Regions from separate parts of the Streptomyces sp. NPDC000410 genome, predicted to be linked through region 1. Evidence: riboswitches for the same ligand, from Rfam matches in the RefSeq annotation. Region 1 holds a riboswitch; each other region holds the start of a gene.
The links. A riboswitch is a leader RNA that binds a small molecule or an ion and turns the genes downstream of it on or off. The one in region 1 is predicted to bind cobalamin.

Region 1 (4,875 bases):
GCACGCGCCCGAGCTGGTGCTGCCGCTGATCGGCGGCCGGGCGGCGGGCAAGACCCAGCTGATGGCCGCCATGCTGCTGTCCCTCGAACACGCGGCAGGGCGCGGCGGCCCGGCGGTCCGGCTCGCCGACGAGGAGTCGCTCGCCAAGTACCGGGTGCTGCGCGAGGTGCTGCAGATCAGGGGCCACACCCTGGGCACCCAGCGGACGCTGCCCCGGGCGCACTCGTTCCTGCTGGGCAGCGGGCGCGCCGAGCGTCTCGTCCATCTCTTCGACACGGCCGGTGAGCGGTTCGTGAACCGCGAGGACACCGACGTGCTGCGCTATTTCCGCGCCGCACGCACCTTCGTCTTCGTCCTGGACCCGCTCGCGGTGGACACGTTCTGGACCGGACGCGACCCACGGCCGGGCCCTTCGGTGGACCGGACGCTGGCCTCGCCGGTCCATCCGGAGCTCGTCTTCGGGCCGTCGGTGCAGACGGTGGCCCAGATGGGAGCTCCGCTGAACCGGTCCCGGCTGGCCGTGGCGATCAGCAAGACGGACCTGCTGGACGAGCACGGGCTGGTGCCCGACCGCGGCGACGAGAGCGGGTGGGCCCGTGACTGGCTGTGCAAGGAGCTGGGGCTGCGCAATCTGATCGAGTACATGGAACTGGAGTTCCAGGAGGTCCGATTCTTCTTCACGGCGGCGGTGACGGTCGACGGAACCGACGACCAGGAGCAGGAGATGCACGCGAGCATCGCGCCCCTGGTGGACTGGTGCCTGGAGCGCGGCCGCGCGGCGCGGCCCCCGCTCGGAGCGCGCTTCCGACGCGCCGCTAGGTGACCACAAGGGCACTCATCGCGATACTGGCCCTGGCCGACGGCGCAGCAGCATGTCCTGATGGACCGTCACAGGAGTCAGCACCCCAGGACCCGCGGCAGGCGCCACTCCCAGCTGGAGGTACCCGTTGAAAATGCTGATCAACGTCCCCGAGACCGTCGTCCCCGACGCCTTGCGCGGCATGGCCGCCGCCCATCCCGAGCTGACGGTGGATGTCGACAACCGCGTCGTGATCCGGGGTGACGCCCCGGTCGCCGGGAAGGTGGCGCTGGTCTCCGGGGGCGGGTCCGGGCACGAGCCGCTGCACGGCGGGTTCGTCGGGCCGGGGATGCTGTCCGCCGCGTGTCCCGGAGAGGTGTTCACCTCGCCCGTGCCCGACCAGATGGTGCGGGCCGCCGCGGCGGTGGACAGCGGGGCCGGGGTGCTGTTCGTCGTCAAGAACTACACCGGCGACGTGCTGAACTTCGACATGGCCGCCGAGCTCGCCGAGGACGAGGGCGTCCAGGTGGCCAGGGTGCTGGTGAACGACGACGTGGCGGTGACCGACAGCCTCTACACGGCGGGGCGGCGCGGCACGGGCGCGACCCTGTTCGTGGAGAAGATCGCGGGGGCGGCCGCCGAGGAGGGTCGGCCACTGGAGCGGGTCGAGGCGATCGCGCGGCGGGTCAATGAGCGCTCGCGCAGCTTCGGGGTGGCGCTGAGTGCCGTGACGACCCCGGCGAAGGGCACGCCGACGTTCGATCTCCCGCCGGGTGAGCTGGAGTTGGGCATCGGTATCCACGGCGAACCGGGCCGCGAGCGTCGGCGGATGATGACCTCGGGCGAGATCGCGGACTTCGCGGTGAACGCGGTCCTGGAGGACCTGAAGCCGTCGAGTCCGGTGCTGGTGCTGGTAAACGGCATGGGTGCGACGCCGCTGCTGGAGCTGTACGGGTTCAACGCGGAGGTGCACCGGGTGCTCGCCCAGCGCGGTGTGCCGGTGGCCCGCACCCTGGTCGGGAACTATGTGACGTCCCTGGACATGGCGGGCTGCTCGGTGACCCTCTGCGCGATGGACGAGGAGCTGCTGCGGCTGTGGGACGCGCCGGTGCGGACTCCCGCGCTGCGCTGGGGGTGCTGATCCGGGGAGACGCGGAGGACAGGGAAGGCATGGAGGACATGGGAGCCGTGGGATCCACGGGACATACCGAAGGGGAGCGTGTGCTGGACGCCGGGTTCTTCCGCCGTTGGATGACCGTCGCCGCGGCCGCCGTCGACCGCGAGGCCGACCGGCTCACCGAGCTGGACTCGGCGATCGGGGACGCCGATCACGGCACCAATATGCGGCGCGGGTTCGCCGCCGTGACCGCCGTACTGGAGAAGGAGGCCACCGACACCCCGGGGGCCGTACTGACGCTGTCCGGGCGGCAGTTGATCTCGACGGTCGGGGGCGCGTCCGGGCCGCTGTACGGGACGCTGCTGCGGCGTACGGGCAAGGCGCTGGGCGACGCCGCCGAGGTGACGCCGCAGCAGCTCGCCGAGGCACTGCGCACGGGGGTCGCCGCGGTGGCGCAGCTCGGCGGGGCGAAGGCCGGTGACAAGACGATGCTGGACGCGCTGGAGCCGGCGGCCCGGGCGCTGGACGAGTCGTTCGCGGCGGCGCGGGAGGCCGCGGAGCAGGGCGCGCTCGCGACCGTGCCGATGCTGGCCCGCAAGGGCAGGGCGAGCTATCTGGGCGAGCGCAGCGTCGGGCACCAGGACCCGGGGGCGACGTCGTCGGCGCTGCTGATCGCCGCGCTGGAGGAGGTGGCCCGATGAACCCGACGCGCCCGGTCGGCATCGTGCTCGTCTCGCACAGCGCGGCGGTGGCGACCGCCGTCGCCGAGCTGGCGGCCGGCCTCGCCGGTGGCGGGGGGACCGCCCCGGTGGCGGCCGCCGGCGGTACGCCCGACGGCGGGCTCGGCACCAGCTCGGAGCTGATCACCAGGGCGGCGCGGGAGGTGGACGGCGGTGCGGGGGTGGCCGTGCTGGTCGACCTCGGCAGTGCCGTGCTCACGGTGAAGGCGCTCCTCGCCGAGGGCGACGAGCTGCCGGACGGCACCCGGCTGCTGGACGCGCCGTTCGTGGAGGGCGCGGTCGCGGCGTTGGTGACGGCGTCGGCGGGCGGGGACCTCGACGCGGTGGAGGCGGCCGCCTCGGAGGCGTACGGCTACCGGAAGGTGTGACGTCACGTCTCCGTACGCATCCGTGCGCGGCTTGTGATGCACCTGGTCAAACCACTAGTGTCACACCGCCTTGGTGTTCGGGAAACCGGTGCGGTACCGGTGCGGCCCTCGCCACTGTGATCGGGAAGTCCGGCTCCATCCACCAGGAAGCCACTGGACCACCGCGGGAGACCGCGGCGTCCGGGAAGGCGGAGTCGGGCGGCAAGTCGTCTGGGGGAAGCCCCCAGGCCCCCTCCCGTAAGCCAGGAGACCGGCCAAGGTGCGTTGTCCATCCACGAGGTGTTGGAGAGGGTCTCCCAACTATGCATATAGCCGAGGGGTATCTGCCCCCGTTGCACGCGGCTGCCTGGGGCGCCGCGTCCGCGCCCTTCGTCATTCACGGCGTACGCGCACTCACCCGCGAGGTCAAGGCCCACCCCGAGTCGACGCTGCTGCTCGGCGCGTCGGGTGCCTTCACCTTCGTCCTGTCCGCGCTCAAGATTCCGTCGGTGACGGGCAGCTGCTCCCATCCCACCGGGACGGGGCTGGGCGCGATCCTGTTCAGACCCCCCATCATGGCGGTGCTGGGCACGATCACGCTGTTGTTCCAGGCGCTGCTGCTGGCGCACGGCGGGCTGACGACGCTCGGGGCCAATGTGTTCTCGATGGCGATCGTCGGGCCGTGGGCCGGGTACGCGGTGTACAGGCTGCTGCGGGGCTCCGGTCTGTCGCTGATGCTGAGCGTGTTCTTCGGCGCGTTCGTCGCGGACCTGTCCACGTACTGCGTCACCAGCGTCCAGCTGGCGCTGGCCTTCCCCGACCCGAGCAGCGGTTTCATCGGCGCGCTCGGCAAGTTCGGCGGCATCTTCGCCCTCACCCAGATCCCGCTGGCGGTCAGCGAGGGGCTGCTCACCGTGCTGGTGATGCGTCTGCTGGTCCAGTCGAGCAAGGGTGAGCTGACCCGGCTGGGCGTGCTGCTCCAGGGCGGCAGGGGCAGCGAGGGCGAGAAGAAGTCGGAGGCCACGGTCTGATGAGCCGTAACGCGAAGATCAATACGCTGCTGCTGGTGCTCGTGGCCGCGCTGGCCGTGTTCCCGCTGGTGCTGGGGCTCGGTGACCACAAGGAAGAGCCGTTCGCGGGTGCCGACGCCGAGGCGGAGACGGCGATCACCGAGATCGCTCCGGATTACGAGCCCTGGTTCGCGCCGCTGTACGAGCCCCCGTCCGGGGAGATCGAGTCGGCGCTGTTCGCCCTGCAGGCGGCCATCGGCGCCGGGGTCCTGGCGTACTACTTCGGTCTGCGCAAGGGCCGCAGGCAGGGCGAGGCCCGTGCCGCCCAGGCCGCCGGCGCCCAGGAGGCGGACGCCGGATCCGCCTCGGACCGTACGACGGCCTAGCCGCCGTGCTGCCGATCGACGCGGCGGCGCACAGCAGTCGCTGGCGCCGCCGCCATCCATGTGAGAAGGCGGTTCTGGGGCTCGGACTCACGGTCTGCGCCATCTCGCTGCCGCCGTGGCCGGGCGCCGTGCTGGTCGCGGCGGCGACGCTCGCGGTGCTGCTCGGCCCGGCCGGGGTGGCTCCCCGTCAGCTGTGGCGGGCGTGGCGGATTCCGCTCGGGTTCTGTGTGACGGGGGCGGTGCCGCTGCTGTTCGCGGTGGGCGGTCCGGACGGCTTCGTCGCGCTCGCGCCCGACGGTCCGCTGCACGCGCTGCGGCTGCTGCTGCGGACGTCGGCGGCCTCACTCGGGGTGCTGCTGTTCGCGTTCACCACCCCGGTGTCCGACGTGCTGCCCCGGCTGGTGCGCGCGGGCGTGCCGGCGCCGGTGGTCGATGTCGCCCTCGTCATGTACCGGATCAGTTTTCTGCTGCTGGAT
Region 2 (4,875 bases), on a different contig from region 1:
GAGCTCGGCGCCATGGGGTACCGCTTCCAGTTCATCACGCTGGCCGGATTCCACTCCCTCAACCACGGCATGTTCGACCTGGCCCGCGGCTACGCCGAGCACGGCATGACCGCCTACGTCGAACTCCAGGAACGCGAGTTCGCCGCGCAGGCGCACGGCTTCACCGCGGTCAAGCACCAGCGCGAGGTCGGCACCGGCTACTTCGACCTCGTCTCCACCGCCGTCAATCCCGCCTCCTCGACCACGGCGCTGAGCGGCTCCACCGAGGAAGAGCAGTTCCACTAGGAACACCCGCGACGGCTCCCGCGCGTCGTACCCGGGACCGCTCGCTCCCCGGCCTCGCTCCCCCGGCCTCGTTCGCGAGGCCCGGCCCCCGCACGTCAAGAGCATCCGTAGCCAGGTGAGGGCCGGACAGCCGTCCGTCCGGCCCTCACCCTCACCGCTCACGCTGAGGAGCCCCTCATGTCCACCACCGAGCTGACCGCTCGTGTCCAGGTCCTCGGCGCACCCGGCGACCGCTTCGACGAGATCCTCACCCCCGAGGCGCTGGACTTCCTCGCCCGCCTCGACGCCGCCTTCGCGGGCCGCCGGTTCGAGTTGTTCACCGAACGCCGCCGCCTCGCCGGCCGACTCGCATCCGGCTTCCCGCTCGACTTCTCCCGCGCCACCACCAACATCCGCAACGACTCCGACTGGCGCGTCGCACCGCCCGGCCCCGGGCTGACCGACCGCCGGGTCGAGATCACCGGCCCCCCGGACCGCGACACGGCGGCTCGCGCCCTCAACTCCGGTGCCCAGGTGTGGATGGCCGACTTCGAGGACGCCACCTCCCCCACCTGGGAGAACATCGTGGGCGGCCAGCTGACCCTGCTGGACGCCGTCGAGCGGCGCATCGACGTCACCGCGCCCGACGGCGAGAAGCACCGGCCCGGCGACACAATCGCCACCCTCATGGTCCGCCCCCGCGGCTGGCACCTCACCGAGAAGCACCTGGTGATAGACGGCCGCCCGCTGTCCGCGTCCCTCGTCGACTTCGGGCTCTACTTCTTCCACTGCGCCCGGCGGCAGATCGACGCCGGCCGCGGCCCGTACTTCTACCTCCCCAAGATGGAGCACCACCAGGAAGCCCGCCTGTGGAACGACGTGTTCGTCCTCGCCCAGGACCTCCTCGGCATTCCGCGCGGCACGATCCGGGCGACCGCCCTCATCGAGACCGTCACCGCGGCTCTGGAGATGGAGGAGATCCTCTACGAGCTGCGCGAACACAGCGCCGGGCTCAACGCCGGCCGCTGGGACTACCTGTTCAGTCTGATCAAGAACTTCGCCCACCGGCCGGACTTCACCCTTCCCGACCGGGACCGGGTCACCATGACCGCCCCGTTCCTGCGGGCCTACACCGAACTGCTCGTACGCACCTGCCACAAGCGCGGCGCGCACGCCATCGGCGGCATGGCCGCCCACCTGCCCGGCCCGCACGCGGCGGCACACGAAGCGGCACTCATCCGGGTCCGGCTCGACAAGGAACGCGAGGCGGAGGACGGCTTCGACGGCACCTGGGTCGCCGATGCGGCCCTCGTCCCGCTGTGCCGCGAGATCTTCGATGGCGTCCTCGGCGGCCGGCCCCACCAGCTCGACCGCACCCGCGAGGACGTCCACGTCACCGCCGAGGACCTGCTCGCCGTCCGCCGCACGGCGGGCCCGCCCACCCTCGACGGCGTACGCGCCGGCATCGCCCTCGCCCTGCGCTACTTCGACGCCTGGCTGCGCGGCCAGGGCGCCGTCCCGCTGGGCGGTCAGATGGAGGACGCCGCGGCGGCCGAGATGGCCCGCTGCCAGGTCTGGCAGTGGATACGCCACGGCGCCGTCGACCGGGAGACCGTGCTCGCGATGCTCGACGAGGAAACCGCCGCGCTCGGTGCGCAGTATCCGTGGGCCAGGGTGGACGAGGTGCGCGACATCTTCGAACGTACCGCCCTCGCCAGGACGCTGCCCGAGTTCTTCACCACCGACGCCTACGCCCGCCACCTCGTCCACCGCTCGGACGTGCGGTCGTGAACGGGGCCAAGGACGACCGGAGCTGAGGGGCTCCGGTGACGCAGAGGGGTTGAGGGACCCGCTGCTGCGGGAGGGCGTGGAACAGTGGGAGAGACTGTTCCACGCCCTCCCGCGTTTCCGCGGTCGCGCCGCCCGCGTGTCTCGCATCACCGTCCGGATGATGAACAGTGGTGTCCGCGTCCCCTCAGGGGCTCTAGGCTGGCCGGTGCAGCTGGTTCGCCGTGCCCGCCAGGTACGCGCGTCGTAAGAGGGAACCCGGTGGGAATCCGGGACTGCCCCGCAGCGGTGAGCGGGAACGACCGCCGTCATGAGCACTGGGTCCTTGTACGGGCCCGGGAAGCGACAGCCAGTAGGTGTCCGCCGGGAATCCGGCCGGACGAGCCCGCGAGTCCGAAGACCTGCCCGTTGCCCGTGTGCGCCCATGCGCACCCGGTGATCCCGGTGACCTCGAGGGCGGGTCGGCCTACATATCTGACGGACACGTGTGTCATCGACGCACGGCGGCGTTCCGTCCGGTCTGCGGCCCCTTCGCGCCCTCACCCGTCCCCGGGTGCCCACAGGAGTAACTCGCGAAGGAGAGTTCCGTGACAGCGAAGCCCGCATCCGCGGCATCACGGGCCACCGTGTACGGCTACCCCCGCCAGGGACAGAACCGTGAATTGAAGAAGGCCGTCGAGGGCTACTGGAAGGGTCGCGTCACCGCCGATGCCCTGGAGCGGACGGCCCGGGACCTGCGCCGTTCGAACTGGCAGCAGTTGGCCGACGCCGGTGTCCACGAGGTCCCGACCGGTGACTTCTCGTACTACGACCACGTCCTCGACACCAGCGTGATGGTCGGCGCCGTCCCCGCCCGCCACCGCGCCGCCTTCGCGGCGGACGCGCTGGACGGGTACTTCGCCATGGCCCGCGGCACCGAGGACGTGGCGCCGCTGGAGATGACGAAGTGGTTCGACACCAACTACCACTACCTGGTCCCCGAGCTGGGTCCTGACACCGTGTTCACGGCGGACTGCGCCAAGCAGGTCGGAGAGCTGGGCGAAGCGCTGGCTCTCGGGCTCTCGCCCCGTCCGGTACTCGTCGGCCCGGTCACCTATCTGCTGCTGGCCAAGCCCGCTCCGGGTGTCGCTGCCGGATTCGAGCCGCTGACCCTGCTGGACCGGCTGCTGCCGGTGTACGCGGAAGTGCTCGCCGCTCTGCGGGACGCCGGGGCCGAGTGGGTGCAGCTGGACGAGCCCGCGCTCGTCCAGGACCGCACGCCCGCCGAGCTGAACGCCGCCGGGCGCGCCTACCGCGACCTCGGCGCCCTCACCCACCGGCCCAAGCTGCTGGTCGCCTCGTACTTCGACCGGCTCGGCGACGCGCTGCCGGTCCTCGCCAAGGCCCCGGTCGACGGCCTGGCGCTCGACTTCACCGATGCCGCCTCCGCCAACCTCGACGCCCTGGCCGCCGTCGGCGGGCTGCCCGGCAAGCGCCTGGTCGCCGGAGTCGTGGGCGGCCGCAACATCTGGATCAACGACTTCGAGAAGTCGCTGGCCACCCTCGGCACCCTGCTCGGCATCGCCGACCGCGTCGATGTCTCCGCCTCCTGCTCCCTGCTGCACGTCCCCCTCGACGCCGCCGCCGAGCGCGACATCGACCCGCAGGTGCGGCGCTGGCTCGCCTTCGCCCGGCAGAAGACCGCCGAGATCGTCACCCTCGCCAAGGGCCTGGCCCAGGGCACCGACACCATCGCCGCCGAACTCGCCGCCAACCGCGCCGACCTCGCCTCCCGGGCGGGCTCCGCGATCACCCACGACCCGGCGGTACGGGAACGGGTGGCTGCCGTGACGGACGCCGACGGCCGCCGCTCCCAGCCCTACTCCGCGCGCGCGGCCGCCCAGCGCACCCGCCTCGGCCTCCCGCTGCTGCCCACCACCACCATCGGCTCCTTCCCGCAGACCACCGAACTGCGCACCACCCGCGCGGACCTGCGCGCCGGCCGCCTCGACACCGCCGGCTACGAGGACCGGATCAAGGCCGAGATCCGGGACGTGATCGCCTTCCAGGAGAAGACCGGCATCGACGTCCTGGTGCACGGCGAGCCGGAGCGCAACGACATGGTGCAGTACTTCGCCGAACAGCTGACGGGCTATCTCGCCACCCAGCACGGCTGGGTGCAGTCGTACGGCACGCGCTACGTCCGCCCGCCGGTCCTGGCCGGAGACATCTCCCGCCCCGAGCCGATGACGGTGCGCTGGGCGGCGTACGCCCAGTCGCTGACCGACAGCCCGGTCAAGGGCATGCTCACCGGCCCCGTCACCATGCTCGCCTGGTCCTTCGTCCGCGACGACCAGCCGCTCGGCGACACCGCCCGCCAGGTCGCCCTCGCCCTGCGCGACGAGGTGAACGACCTGGAGACGGCGGGCAGTTCGGTGATCCAGGTGGACGAGCCGGCCCTGCGCGAGACGCTGCCGCTGCGCGCCGCCGACCGCGCGGACTACCTGGCCTGGGCCACCGAGTCCTTCCGCCTGGCCACCAGCGGCGTGCGCCCGGACACCCAGATCCACACCCACATGTGCTACGCGGAGTTCGGCGACATCGTGCAGGCCATCGACGACCTCGACGCGGACGTCATCAGCCTGGAGGCCGCCCGCTCCCACATGCAGGTCGCCCGTGAACTCGCCGGACACGGCTATTCGCGCGAGGCGGGCCCCGGCGTGTACGACATCCATTCCCCACGCGTCCCGGACGTCTCCGAGGCGGCGGCCCTGCTCCGCAAGGGACTTGAGGCCATCCCCGCGGAGCGTCTGTGGGTCAACCCCGACTGCGGGCTGAAGACCC
Region 3 (4,875 bases), on a different contig from region 1:
CGGCGGCAAGGGCCTGCTTCTCGGCGGTGGCCGGGGCGACCTCGGCGCTGGTGTCGACGTTCTTCAGCGTGGCCGCGGACGCCTTGGTGACCGACTCGGTCTTCCCGGCCTTCGTCTCGGCGACCACCAGGTCGCCGCCGAGGACGGGGAGCCCCGCGTAGGTGCGCTCGTAGCGGGTGTGCGTGGTGCCGTCCCGGTCCTGGACGACGTCGCGGACGACGAGCTTCTCCTGGGCGGTGAGGCCCAGTTCCTTCGCGGTGGCCGCCTTCGTGGCGTTGGCCTCGCGTATCAGCTCGGCGCGCTGGGCGGGAGTGAGCGACTTGGGCAGGGCGCCGGGGTCGGCGGCCTTCGCGGCGGGCGCCGCGGTGTCCCGTGCGGTGTTGGCCGCGGTGGCGGAACCGGACTGGACGCCGACGGCGAGCAGGGCCGCGGCTGCGAGCAGAGCACCGGTCGCTGTGGCGCGACGACGGTTGTGCGTGGGTCTCACGCGAACTCCTTCTGCGAGGGGGGTTACGGGCGGCTGGGTGGGCTGCCCGGGCAGAGCTGGCGGAGCGGTACGACTGCGTGGAACGGGGGAAGAGTGGCACCAGAAGTGCCCTGCTGTCAGGGGCGCGTCAACAAGTTGGCCAGAAATCGTCCGTTGGGTGAATGGTCATGTTCGTTAAGCGGACGTTTCGGCGTGCGTCGCCTCGATGCCTTTGAGCACCCTCGATGAACCGCCGTGAACCGGTGTGAACGGGATGTTGAGGGGGGAATGTGCCCCGCTCACCCGGGACTTCGTCGAACTGTGGCTCGTTCCCGCCGGGCAGGCAGAAGGTGGCCGGGACGCAGGTGGGACGCGGACAGGACGCGTCCGGGGCGCGGAAGGGACTTCGTAGCCGCGGCCTACGTGCGCGGGTCCAGCCACAGCGCCTCGGCGTGGGCGCAGAGGGTGCCGTCCGCGGTGGCCAGGGCCACGCCCATCGTGTGCTTGCGGCCCGACTCGCCGAGCAGCCAGGCGTACGAGATGTACGGCTCGCCCGCCCGGACCGGGCGCAGCAGCGTCCCCGTCAGGGACGCCGTGACCGCACCCGGGCGCTGCGTACCCAGCAGGCACCCGGCCCAGTTGCCGGGGCAGTCGAGGGCGCCCCAGACGAGCTCGGGCGGAAACTCCCCGCCGGCGTCCGCGAGGGCCGGGGACGGCACCCACGCGGCGGCGACCACATCGCGTCCCGGGACCACGGTGCAGTGCTGGCGCAGGCCGCGGTCCGGCGTACGGTCCGGGCCGCAGCCGAAGCAGTCCACGACTCCTGGCGGCGGGTCGGCCCGGAACGCCTCGGCCGCGGCCAGGGCCTCTGCCAGGGACGGCGCGTCGGGCACGTCGGCCGACAGCTCCCCCGGGGACGCCGTCGCCAGCGGCCGCCCGCTCTCGCCCAACTGCCAGCCGCCCCCCGGTGTTTCGGCGATCGGCACGGGAACCTCCACCGGCACCGGCCCGCGGAAGTCCACCCGCACGGGCTTCGCGTCGTCGGACCGCCGCGCGAGCACGCCCGCGACGTATCCGCCGAAGGCCACCGTCGGATAGCCGACGTACAGTTCGGGCACCACGATCGCTTCAGTCGTCGTCATGATCCCACCTCATCATGCCGCCCGACGGCTTCAGGGGGGCTGGCGCAATCACGCGCGGGCTGGGATGCTCCCTGCGACAAGCGACGGCGGAACGAGGAAGCCGGTGAGATTCCGGCACGGTACCGCCACTGTGTAGGGGGAGCGACTCCGCCGAAGCCACCGCCCCGTCGGGGGTGGGAAGGCCGGGGAAGCGTCGATCCCGAGTCAGGAGACTCACGCCGTCGCACCTCGACTTACCGGGGCGGATTTCCCCGAGAGAGGACGGTGGCGCCGTGTGCCCACGTACCTGTGCCGACCCTGCTTTTCCGGCAGACCGTGAAGAACGGACCCGACCGCGCCCCGCGGCCCACTGAGTCCGCGGCGGCCGACCCTCCGATCCCCGGCCCCTCCCCGTACCGAGGAACCACCCGCGCGCCCGGATCACGACCGGATCCACAGCGGATCACGACCGGATCCCCGGCGGCGCGCGCTTCACGCATGCCAGGAGCACCCCCATGCCCGTACGACCCGTCCTGTCCCTCCGCTGTCCAGCCGCCGCCGTAGCCCTGCTCGGTGCCCTGGGGCTGACGCTCAGCGCGTGCGGCGACGGTGGCCGGCCGACGGCGGACCCCCGCGCCTCCGGATCCGCCGCCGATGGCTGCATCTCCGGATTCGACCCCGCCAAGGACTACTTCCCCGTCAAATCGACGGTGGAGCACGCGAAGAACTTCACCCTGCGCTACGAGAAGAGCTACCAGGTCCTCACGGTCAAGGAGCCGTACCCCAAGGGCAAGCCCGAGTCGTACGTCCTGGTCAAGTGCGGCGCCCCGAAACCGAAGCTGACGGGCGATCTGGCCGGCGCCCCGACGATCACCACGCCGGTCAAGAGCCTGTACTCCGCCTCGACGACCCATCTGCCGCTGCTGACCGAGACCGGCACCCTCGACGTGCTGACCGGTGTGGCGAACGGGGCGTTCGTCAGCTCGCCCGAGGTCCGTCAGCGGATCGCGTCGGGCAAGGTGACGGAGTACGCCAAGGACAACACGCTCGACGCGGAGAAGGTCATCGGGGCCGGACCGGACGTCCTGATGACCCAGGGCACCGACGACCCGCAGTACCCGAAGCTGCGACAGGCGGGCATCGCCGTCGTCGCCAACGCCGAGTGGCTGGAGCCCAGTCCGCTGGGCCGCGCCGAATGGGTCAAGGCGATGGCCGCGCTCACCGGGGCCGAGAAGCGCGCGGGCGAGGTGTTCGACACCGTCGAGAGCGACTACGCGAAGGTCGCCGCCAAGGCCGCCAAGGCCGCCACGGCGGGCAAGCCGGTCAAGGTGCTGCCGGGCACGATGTACCAGGGCACGTGGAGCATGGCCGCCGGAGGCAGCTACGCCGGAAGGCTGATCAAGGACGCGGGCGGCACCTACCCGTGGGCGGACGACACGGGCAGCGGCAATCTCCAGCTGACCTTCGAGGCCGTGTACGCCAAGGGCGGCGACGCGCCCGTCTGGCTGGTCGACCAGCCGTGGAAGTCGACCGCGGACGCGACCAAGGCGGACCGCCGCTACGGCGAACTGAACGCCATGAAGGCCGGGAAGGTCTGGACGAACACGAAGGCGCAGGGCCCGGGAGGCGGCAACGACTTCTACGAACGGGGCGTGCTGCGGCCCGATCTCGTCCTCGCGGACCTGTTCGCCATCCTCCACCCCGACCGGGCCGAGGGGCACACCTTCACCTTCTACGCCCAGGTCCCCCGGGCGTGAGCACACGGACCGCCGAACCGGCCGCCCCGGCCCCGGCACCGGCCCCGCCACCGGTCGCGACACCACCGGCCGCGGGGCGGCACCGGCGGCTCCTCGTCGTCGGCACGCTGGCGGCCGGGACGGCGGCGCTGTTCGTGCTGACGATCGCCGTCGGCTCGTACCAGGTGCCGGTCGGCGAGGTGGTGCGCGTCCTGTCCGGCGGCGCCGGGGCCGATCCCCGGTGGGCGGTGATCGTCGAGGAGGTACGGCTGCCCCGGGCGCTGACCGCGACCGCCGTGGGCGCGGCGCTCGCCGTGGCCGGGGTGCAGATGCAGACGCTGTTCCGCAACGCGCTGGCCGACCCGTTCTCGCTCGGGGTGAGTTCGGGGGCGAGCATGGGCGTCGCGGCCGTGGTGGTCAGCACGGGAGGCGTGGCCGGGAGCTTCACCGGCGACCTCGCCGGGCTGGGCCGCGTCGGCGTCGTGCTGGCCGCGTCGCTGGGCGCGGGCTGTGTGCTGGCGCTCGTGCTGCTGCTGTCGCGCTGGGTGCGCTCGGCGGTCACCCTGCTGGTCATCGGAGTGATGATCGGCTCCGCCGCGACGGCCGTGGTCAGTGTGATGCTGGTGTACGCCAGGCCCGAACGCGCCCAGCAGTTCGTGATGTGGGGGCTGGGCAGCTTCTCCGCCACCACCTGGCCCGACCTGACGGTGATGCTTCCGGTGATCGGCGCCGGCCTCACGGCCGCCCTGCTGACCACCAAACGCCTGAACGCGCTGCTGCTCGGCGAGGACTACGCCCGCACGATGGGACTGAACGTCCGGCGCAGCCGCGACCTCGCACTGCTCGGCACATCACTCCTGGCGGGCGCCGCGACCGCGTTCTGCGGCCCGGTCGCCTTCCTCGGCCTGGCCGTACCGCATCTGACCCGCGTCGCGCTCGGCACCTCCGACCACCGGGTGCTGGTGCCCGCGTCGATGCTCGCGGGCGCGTTCCTCGCCCTGGCCTGCGCGCTGCTCAGCCAGCCGCCCGGGATGGACGCGGTGCTCCCGCTGAACGCGATCACCTCGCTGTTCGGAGCCCCGGTCGTCATCACGTTCCTGATCCGCAGCCGACGCGGCCTGCAAGGGGTGACCCCATGACCGGGACGACCGTACGCGTGACGCCGACCGCCCCGCCCGAGACCGCGGCACCCCCCGGCGGACTCGCCACCTACGGCCTCACCGTCGGCCACCGGACCCGGACCGCCTGGGGACGCGGCACCCGGCGCGCGGTCCTCGCGGGCCTGGATCTTGAGGCCCGCGCCGGTGAACTGACCGTACTGCTCGGCCCCAACGGCGCCGGCAAGTCCACCCTGCTGCGCACCCTGTGCGGCCTGCTGCCCCCGCTCGCCGGGAGCGTACGCGTCGCCGGCCGGCCCATCGCCGGGGAATCCCCCGCCGCCCTCGCCCGGCGGCTCGCCGTCGTCCTCACCGACCGCGTCGACGCGGGCCTGCTCTCCGCAAGCGAACTGGTCGCCCTCGGCCGCCATCCCCACACCGGCTTCACGGGACGC
Region 4 (4,875 bases), on a different contig from region 1:
CGTCCATCGACGCCGCCACCGCGACCGACCGTTCCAGCGCGCCCTCCAGGACCGGAAGGCCGATCTGGAGCACCGCCTTCACCCCGCCCGTCGGACGTCCCCGCAGCCGCCGCGCGGTGCGCAGCCGCACCACGTCCGCGACCATGTTCGGCGCGAACGTCATCGCCACGACCACGGCGACCCCGGCCTCGTACAGCGCGCCCGGCAGCGACTTGAGCAGCCGGGCGGGGTTGGCGAGCGCGTTCGCCGCGCCCACACAGATGAGCAGCGCGGCCAGCTTCGCCCCGTCGTACAGCGCGAACACCAGCTGCTCGGCGGTCACCCGGCCGCCGATCCTGATGCCCTGGGCCCAGTCGGGCAGCGGCACCTCGGGCAGGGTCACCAGGACGTGCGTACCGGGGATCGGGGAGCCGAGGACGACCGAGAAGACGAGCCGTACCGCGATGACGAAGAGCCCCAGCTTGACGAACGCGCCGTACGAGCGGGCCCACGGTGCGTCGGTGCGACGCGCGGCCACCACATAGCCCGCGACGCCGACGAGCAGGCCGAGCAGGAGCGGGTTCGTGGTCCGGGACGCGGCGATGGCGAGGCCCAGGGCCCACACCCACCACGCCCCGGCGTGCAGCGCGTTGCTCCGGCCGGCCTCGGGCGCGCGGAAACGGCCCGCCGGGCTCATCCGCGCCGGCGGCGGGCCTGCCAGAGGGCCGCCGCACCCAGGGCGAGGACGGCCGCGACGCCCGCGAGGACGCCGACCGACGGGCCGGTGTCCGCCGGCTTCGTGGCCGTGATGACGGCCGGGCGGGCGCCCGAGGAGGGCGGAGCCGTCGGGTAGAAGGGGAGCGCCTGCTCGGGCGTGTCCCCCGACACCTGCTCTCCGCAGCCCGACGCCGGGTAGCCGGAGATCGCGCAGAGCAGCGCGTCACTGTTGTAGCGCAGCGGCTTCGCGACCGCGGCGAGCGCCTCCGCGCTGGTGGCGTCGGTGCGCACCTGCGCGCAGCCGGTACGCGCCGCGGGCGGGGTCTCACCGGCCGCCGCGTCGGCGGGGGTGCCGAAGTCGATGACGACGCCGACCCGCTTGGTGCCGTCCTTCGCGGGGGTGCCGGCGCACAGCGCCGCGAAGTCGGGGGTGGTGCGCGGCCGCGCCGAGTCCGCGGAGTCCGAGCTCACGGAGAAGCGGAAGCCGTTCACCTCGCCGTCGGCGGGGCGGGCGGTGGCCGGTCCCTGAGTGGCGTACGCCCATGAGGCCCCGCCGGAACCGCCGTTGGTCTGCCAGAACGACCAGTACCGGTACCCGGCCGCCTGCGCGGGCCACGCCACCGCCAGGAGCAGCGCGAGCGCCGCGCCGATGGACAGGGCCCCCGTCCCGAGCTGCCGCCCGGTCGCGCCGAGCCGCCGCACGGCCCGGAGCGAGGCGGTCGCCGCGGCCCCGAGGGGACGCACGGCCCGGAGCACGGTCGTTGCCGCAGCCCCCAGGCGTCGCACCGGCGGGAGCGCGGTGGTCGTCACCGCGTCCCGCGCGGGCGCTTCGCCGAGCCGCCGCACGGCCCGCGGCGCGGTCGTCGCCGCCGGTGCGCTGCCGAGGAGCGGGAGCCCGTGCGTCACTGCTGCTCGTCCTGCCGGCCGGCGGCGGCCTCCTGCTGGGCCTGCTGGTCCTGCTTGGCCTGCTTCCGGTTCTTGCGGCGGTCGTTGATCATGAATGCCGCGCCCAGGACCGCCGCGAGCCCGGCGCCGACGACCCAGAAGAGCGCCCCGCGGTCGCCGCCTATCTTGTCCTTGCCGTCGCCCTGCGCCGCCGGGGACGGCGGGACGGTGGACGCGGGGGTGGGTCCGGTCGCGTTCAGCTGCTGGACCAGGTCGGCGCCGCCGAAGTCCCTCGGGTCGGCGCCGTAGGCGTGCGCGGCGAGGATCAGCTGCGCGTACGCGGCCGGTCCCGCCTCCTTGGCCCAGGCGGACGCGTTCTTCTCCAGCCAGGCCACCGAGGCGGCCGCCTTGTCCTTGTGTCCGGCGGCGGACAGCGCCACGACCGCGTCCGCGGTGTTGCCGAAGTCGGGCAGCGGGGCCGGGTCCGTGGCGCCGGGCATCGGCGGGGAGTCGAGGTGGCCGGTCTTCGCGAGCACCTTCGCGAGGTAGGCCGCGCCGTTGCGGGCGGACTGCTCGGGAGTGGCCCTGGGCGTCGTCACGCACGCCGGCGCCTTGCCCGGCTTCGGGCCCTGGACGACCATGCCGCGGCCGAGACCGCCGAGCACGGCGGCCGCGGTGGCGTCGCCGTTCGGGAGCAGCTTGCCCGTCTTCGCGTCCGGCTGGTACGCGAACGCCCCGCCCGCCGTCTTGTCGGCGCACGGGATCGCGAACGAGACGAGCGCGTTGTAGGGCGTCTTCCCCTGCTCGGACGTCAGGTCGCCGGGCCGCTCCTTCGCCGCCGCGAACGCGCCGATCACGATCGCGGTGGAGTTGGCGTCGGACGCCATGCCCGGGTTGTAGCTCCACCCGCCGTCCGGGCTCTGCACGGACTTCAGCCAGGCGATGCCCTTCTGGACCTGATCGGTGTGCTCGCCGGCGGCGGCGAGCGCGTGGACGGCGGCCGCGGTGGCGTTCGTGTCGAACATCGTCTTGCTGTCGCACGGCTTCGTGGCATCGGGGCGGTACGAGGCGAAGCCGCCGTTGTCGCACTGCTGCCCGGCCAGCCAGGCCACGGCCTCCGCCGACGGCACGACGTGGACGGTGTCCTGCGCGATGATCGCCAGCGACTGCCGCCACACACCGTCCCACGTCGGGTCCTTCGTGCCGTACAGACCGGCAGGCAGCGCGGCGGACGGCGCGGGAGAGGGGGCGGCGGGGGAGGCCGCCACGCAGAACACTGCGGAGGTGGCGGCAACGGCGAGCGCCGCTGCGCTGCGGCGTACGGTCCGTACGGTCATGGCGGGCGGTGCTGCCTCTCCTGCGGGGAGCCGGGCGCGGGCGCACGGGATGCACCGGGCTCGGCCCCGTATTCCTCGACGGTGCTCGTGCGAGCCGGTCACGTTCCAGTACGGGGCAGTCCGGCTCGCCACCTGCGACGGTGGCTGTCACGGTTGCGGGTCAGCGCCGGATTTGCACCGGCTTCCCCCTGTACAGGCATGATGACGACTCGCACACTCTACCGGCCCGTACGGCGCGTCCAGGGTCGGGTCGGCGCCCCCGCGACGTACGTCACGTACCGCGCGCCCCGGGCCGGCTCGGCGCCCCCGCCGGCACGTACGCACGTGCCCCGGGCCGCCGGGTCAGCGCACCGCGACGTACGTCACGGGATCGGTGCCCGCGACCGCCTCCGCGCGGCCGAGCTTCACCAGGCGGCGCAGATGGGCCTCCGCCTCCGAGACCGCGATGTTCCGCGAGCCGTACGGGATCTGCTCCCAGGGGCGGTTCCACTCCATCCGCTCGGCGAGCTGCCACGGGGTGAGCGGGGCCGCGAGGAGCGCGAGCAGGTCCGCGAGCCGGGACTCGTGGTGCGTGAGCAGCTCCCGCACCCGCGCCGGGGCGTCGGTGAACGCGTACTGGTGGGCGGGGAGGACCTCGGCGACGCCGAGGCGGCCGACGCGTTCGAGCGAGTCGAGGTAGTCGCCGAGGGGGTCGGTGACGGTGGAGTCGTCGGGGTCCTCGTACAGGCCGATATGGGGGGAGATCCCGGGCAGCAGGTGGTCGCCGGAGAAGAGCCGGCCGCGACCCGGGAGGCCCGCCGGGTGGTCCTCCTCCAGGTGGAGGCAGACGTGGCCGGGGGTGTGGCCGGGCGTCCAGACCGCCCGCAGCCGGCGCCCGGCCAGGTCCAGCAGCTCGCCGGGGACGATCTCCCGGTCGGGCAGCGCGGCCCGCTGTCCGGGCAGGGTCCGCATCCGGCCGCCGTCACGGGCGGCGCGGAGCGGGGCGAGATGCTCCTCGGGGGCTCCGGCGGCGGCGAGTTTGTCGGTCAGGTAGCCCAGCCAGGTACCCGGCAGGGCCTCACGGGTCCGCCGCACGACCTCGCTGTCGGCGGCGTGCATCGCGATCCAGGCCCCGGACGCCTCGCGGACCTGCCCGGACAGACCGTGGTGGTCGGGGTGGTGGTGGGTGATGACGATCCCGTGTATCTCGCCGACCGCCGTGCCGACGGCGGCCAGCCCCTCGGTGAGCGCGCCCCACGCGGACGGATCGTCCCAGCCGGTGTCGATGAGGACGGGGCCGCGGTCGGTGTCGAGGACATGGACCAGTGTGTGGCCGAGGGGGTTGTCCGGGATGGGGACCTGGAGGGACCAGACACCTCCGCCGTGCGCGATCACCTGGGGCATGCGTCCTCGACTCTCCGGAGGCGGCAGGGGCATTGCCCACTATAACTAGAACTGATATCAGTTCTGAAACAGCGTCAGAAACGATGCCGGGCACGGTGCCGGACGCCGCGATGTCGGGTACGGCGTCGGGGAAGCCGTCGGAGAGTCCCCGGTGGTCCCGGTGATGCCGGTGCGCGGGAGGCGGAGGACGTCATGACCGAGCTGGTCGAGCACGGAAAGCTGTTCATCGGAGGGGAGCTGGTCGATCCCCTCGGCACGGACACGATCGAGGTGATCTCGCCGCACACCGAGCAGGTCATCGGACGCGTCCCGCACGCGTCGCGGGCCGATGTGGACCGGGCGGTGGCCGCCGCGCGTGCCGCGTTCGACGACGGGCCCTGGCCGCGGCTGACGACGGAGGAGCGGATCGAGGTCGTCGGGCGGATCAAGGACGCGATCGCCGTACGGCACGAGGAGATCGCCCGCTCGATCAGCGCGCAGAACGGGTCCCCGTACTCCTGGAGCGTCCTCGCCCAGGCGCTGGGCGCGATGATGGTCTGGGACGCGGCGATCACCGTCGCCCGCGACTTCACGT

Region 2: linked by a shared signal. The riboswitch ahead of metE (5-methyltetrahydropteroyltriglutamate--homocysteine S-methyltransferase) and the one ahead of ABT342_RS13580 (energy-coupling factor ABC transporter permease) in region 1 are both predicted to bind cobalamin.
Region 3: linked by a shared signal. The riboswitch ahead of ABT342_RS24565 (ABC transporter substrate-binding protein) and the one ahead of ABT342_RS13580 (energy-coupling factor ABC transporter permease) in region 1 are both predicted to bind cobalamin.
Region 4: linked by a shared signal. The riboswitch ahead of ABT342_RS32960 (SCO2321 family membrane protein) and the one ahead of ABT342_RS13580 (energy-coupling factor ABC transporter permease) in region 1 are both predicted to bind cobalamin.

Annotation. Positions count from the first base shown of each region.
Region 1 is NZ_JBEPDM010000009.1:53,482-58,356, forward strand. It holds gene ABT342_RS13560 (TRAFAC clade GTPase domain-containing protein) at 1-823, shown strand, start outside; gene dhaK (dihydroxyacetone kinase subunit DhaK) at 948-1,940, shown strand; gene dhaL (dihydroxyacetone kinase subunit DhaL) at 2,021-2,617, shown strand; gene ABT342_RS13575 (PTS-dependent dihydroxyacetone kinase phosphotransferase subunit DhaM) at 2,614-3,024, shown strand; cobalamin riboswitch at 3,079-3,297, shown strand; gene ABT342_RS13580 (energy-coupling factor ABC transporter permease) at 3,327-4,034, shown strand; gene ABT342_RS13585 (energy-coupling factor ABC transporter substrate-binding protein) at 4,034-4,399, shown strand; gene cbiQ (cobalt ECF transporter T component CbiQ) at 4,405-4,875, shown strand, end outside.
Region 2 is NZ_JBEPDM010000020.1:29,564-34,438, forward strand. It holds gene aceA (isocitrate lyase) at 1-285, shown strand, start outside; gene aceB (malate synthase A) at 463-2,055, shown strand; cobalamin riboswitch at 2,269-2,475, shown strand; gene metE (5-methyltetrahydropteroyltriglutamate--homocysteine S-methyltransferase) at 2,640-4,875, shown strand, end outside.
Region 3 is NZ_JBEPDM010000028.1:9,869-14,743, forward strand. It holds gene ABT342_RS24555 (M4 family metallopeptidase) at 1-487, opposite strand, end outside; gene ABT342_RS24560 (PaaI family thioesterase) at 886-1,608, opposite strand; cobalamin riboswitch at 1,676-1,845, shown strand; gene ABT342_RS24565 (ABC transporter substrate-binding protein) at 2,103-3,344, shown strand; gene ABT342_RS24570 (FecCD family ABC transporter permease) at 3,341-4,462, shown strand; gene ABT342_RS24575 (ABC transporter ATP-binding protein) at 4,459-4,875, shown strand, end outside.
Region 4 is NZ_JBEPDM010000056.1:22,254-27,128, reverse strand. It holds gene ABT342_RS32970 (energy-coupling factor transporter transmembrane component T) at 1-676, opposite strand, end outside; gene ABT342_RS32965 (SCO2322 family protein) at 673-1,398, opposite strand; gene ABT342_RS32960 (SCO2321 family membrane protein) at 1,599-2,918, opposite strand; cobalamin riboswitch at 2,994-3,146, opposite strand; gene ABT342_RS32955 (Strvi_7410 family MBL fold metallo-hydrolase) at 3,261-4,301, opposite strand; gene ABT342_RS32950 (aldehyde dehydrogenase) at 4,494-4,875, shown strand, end outside.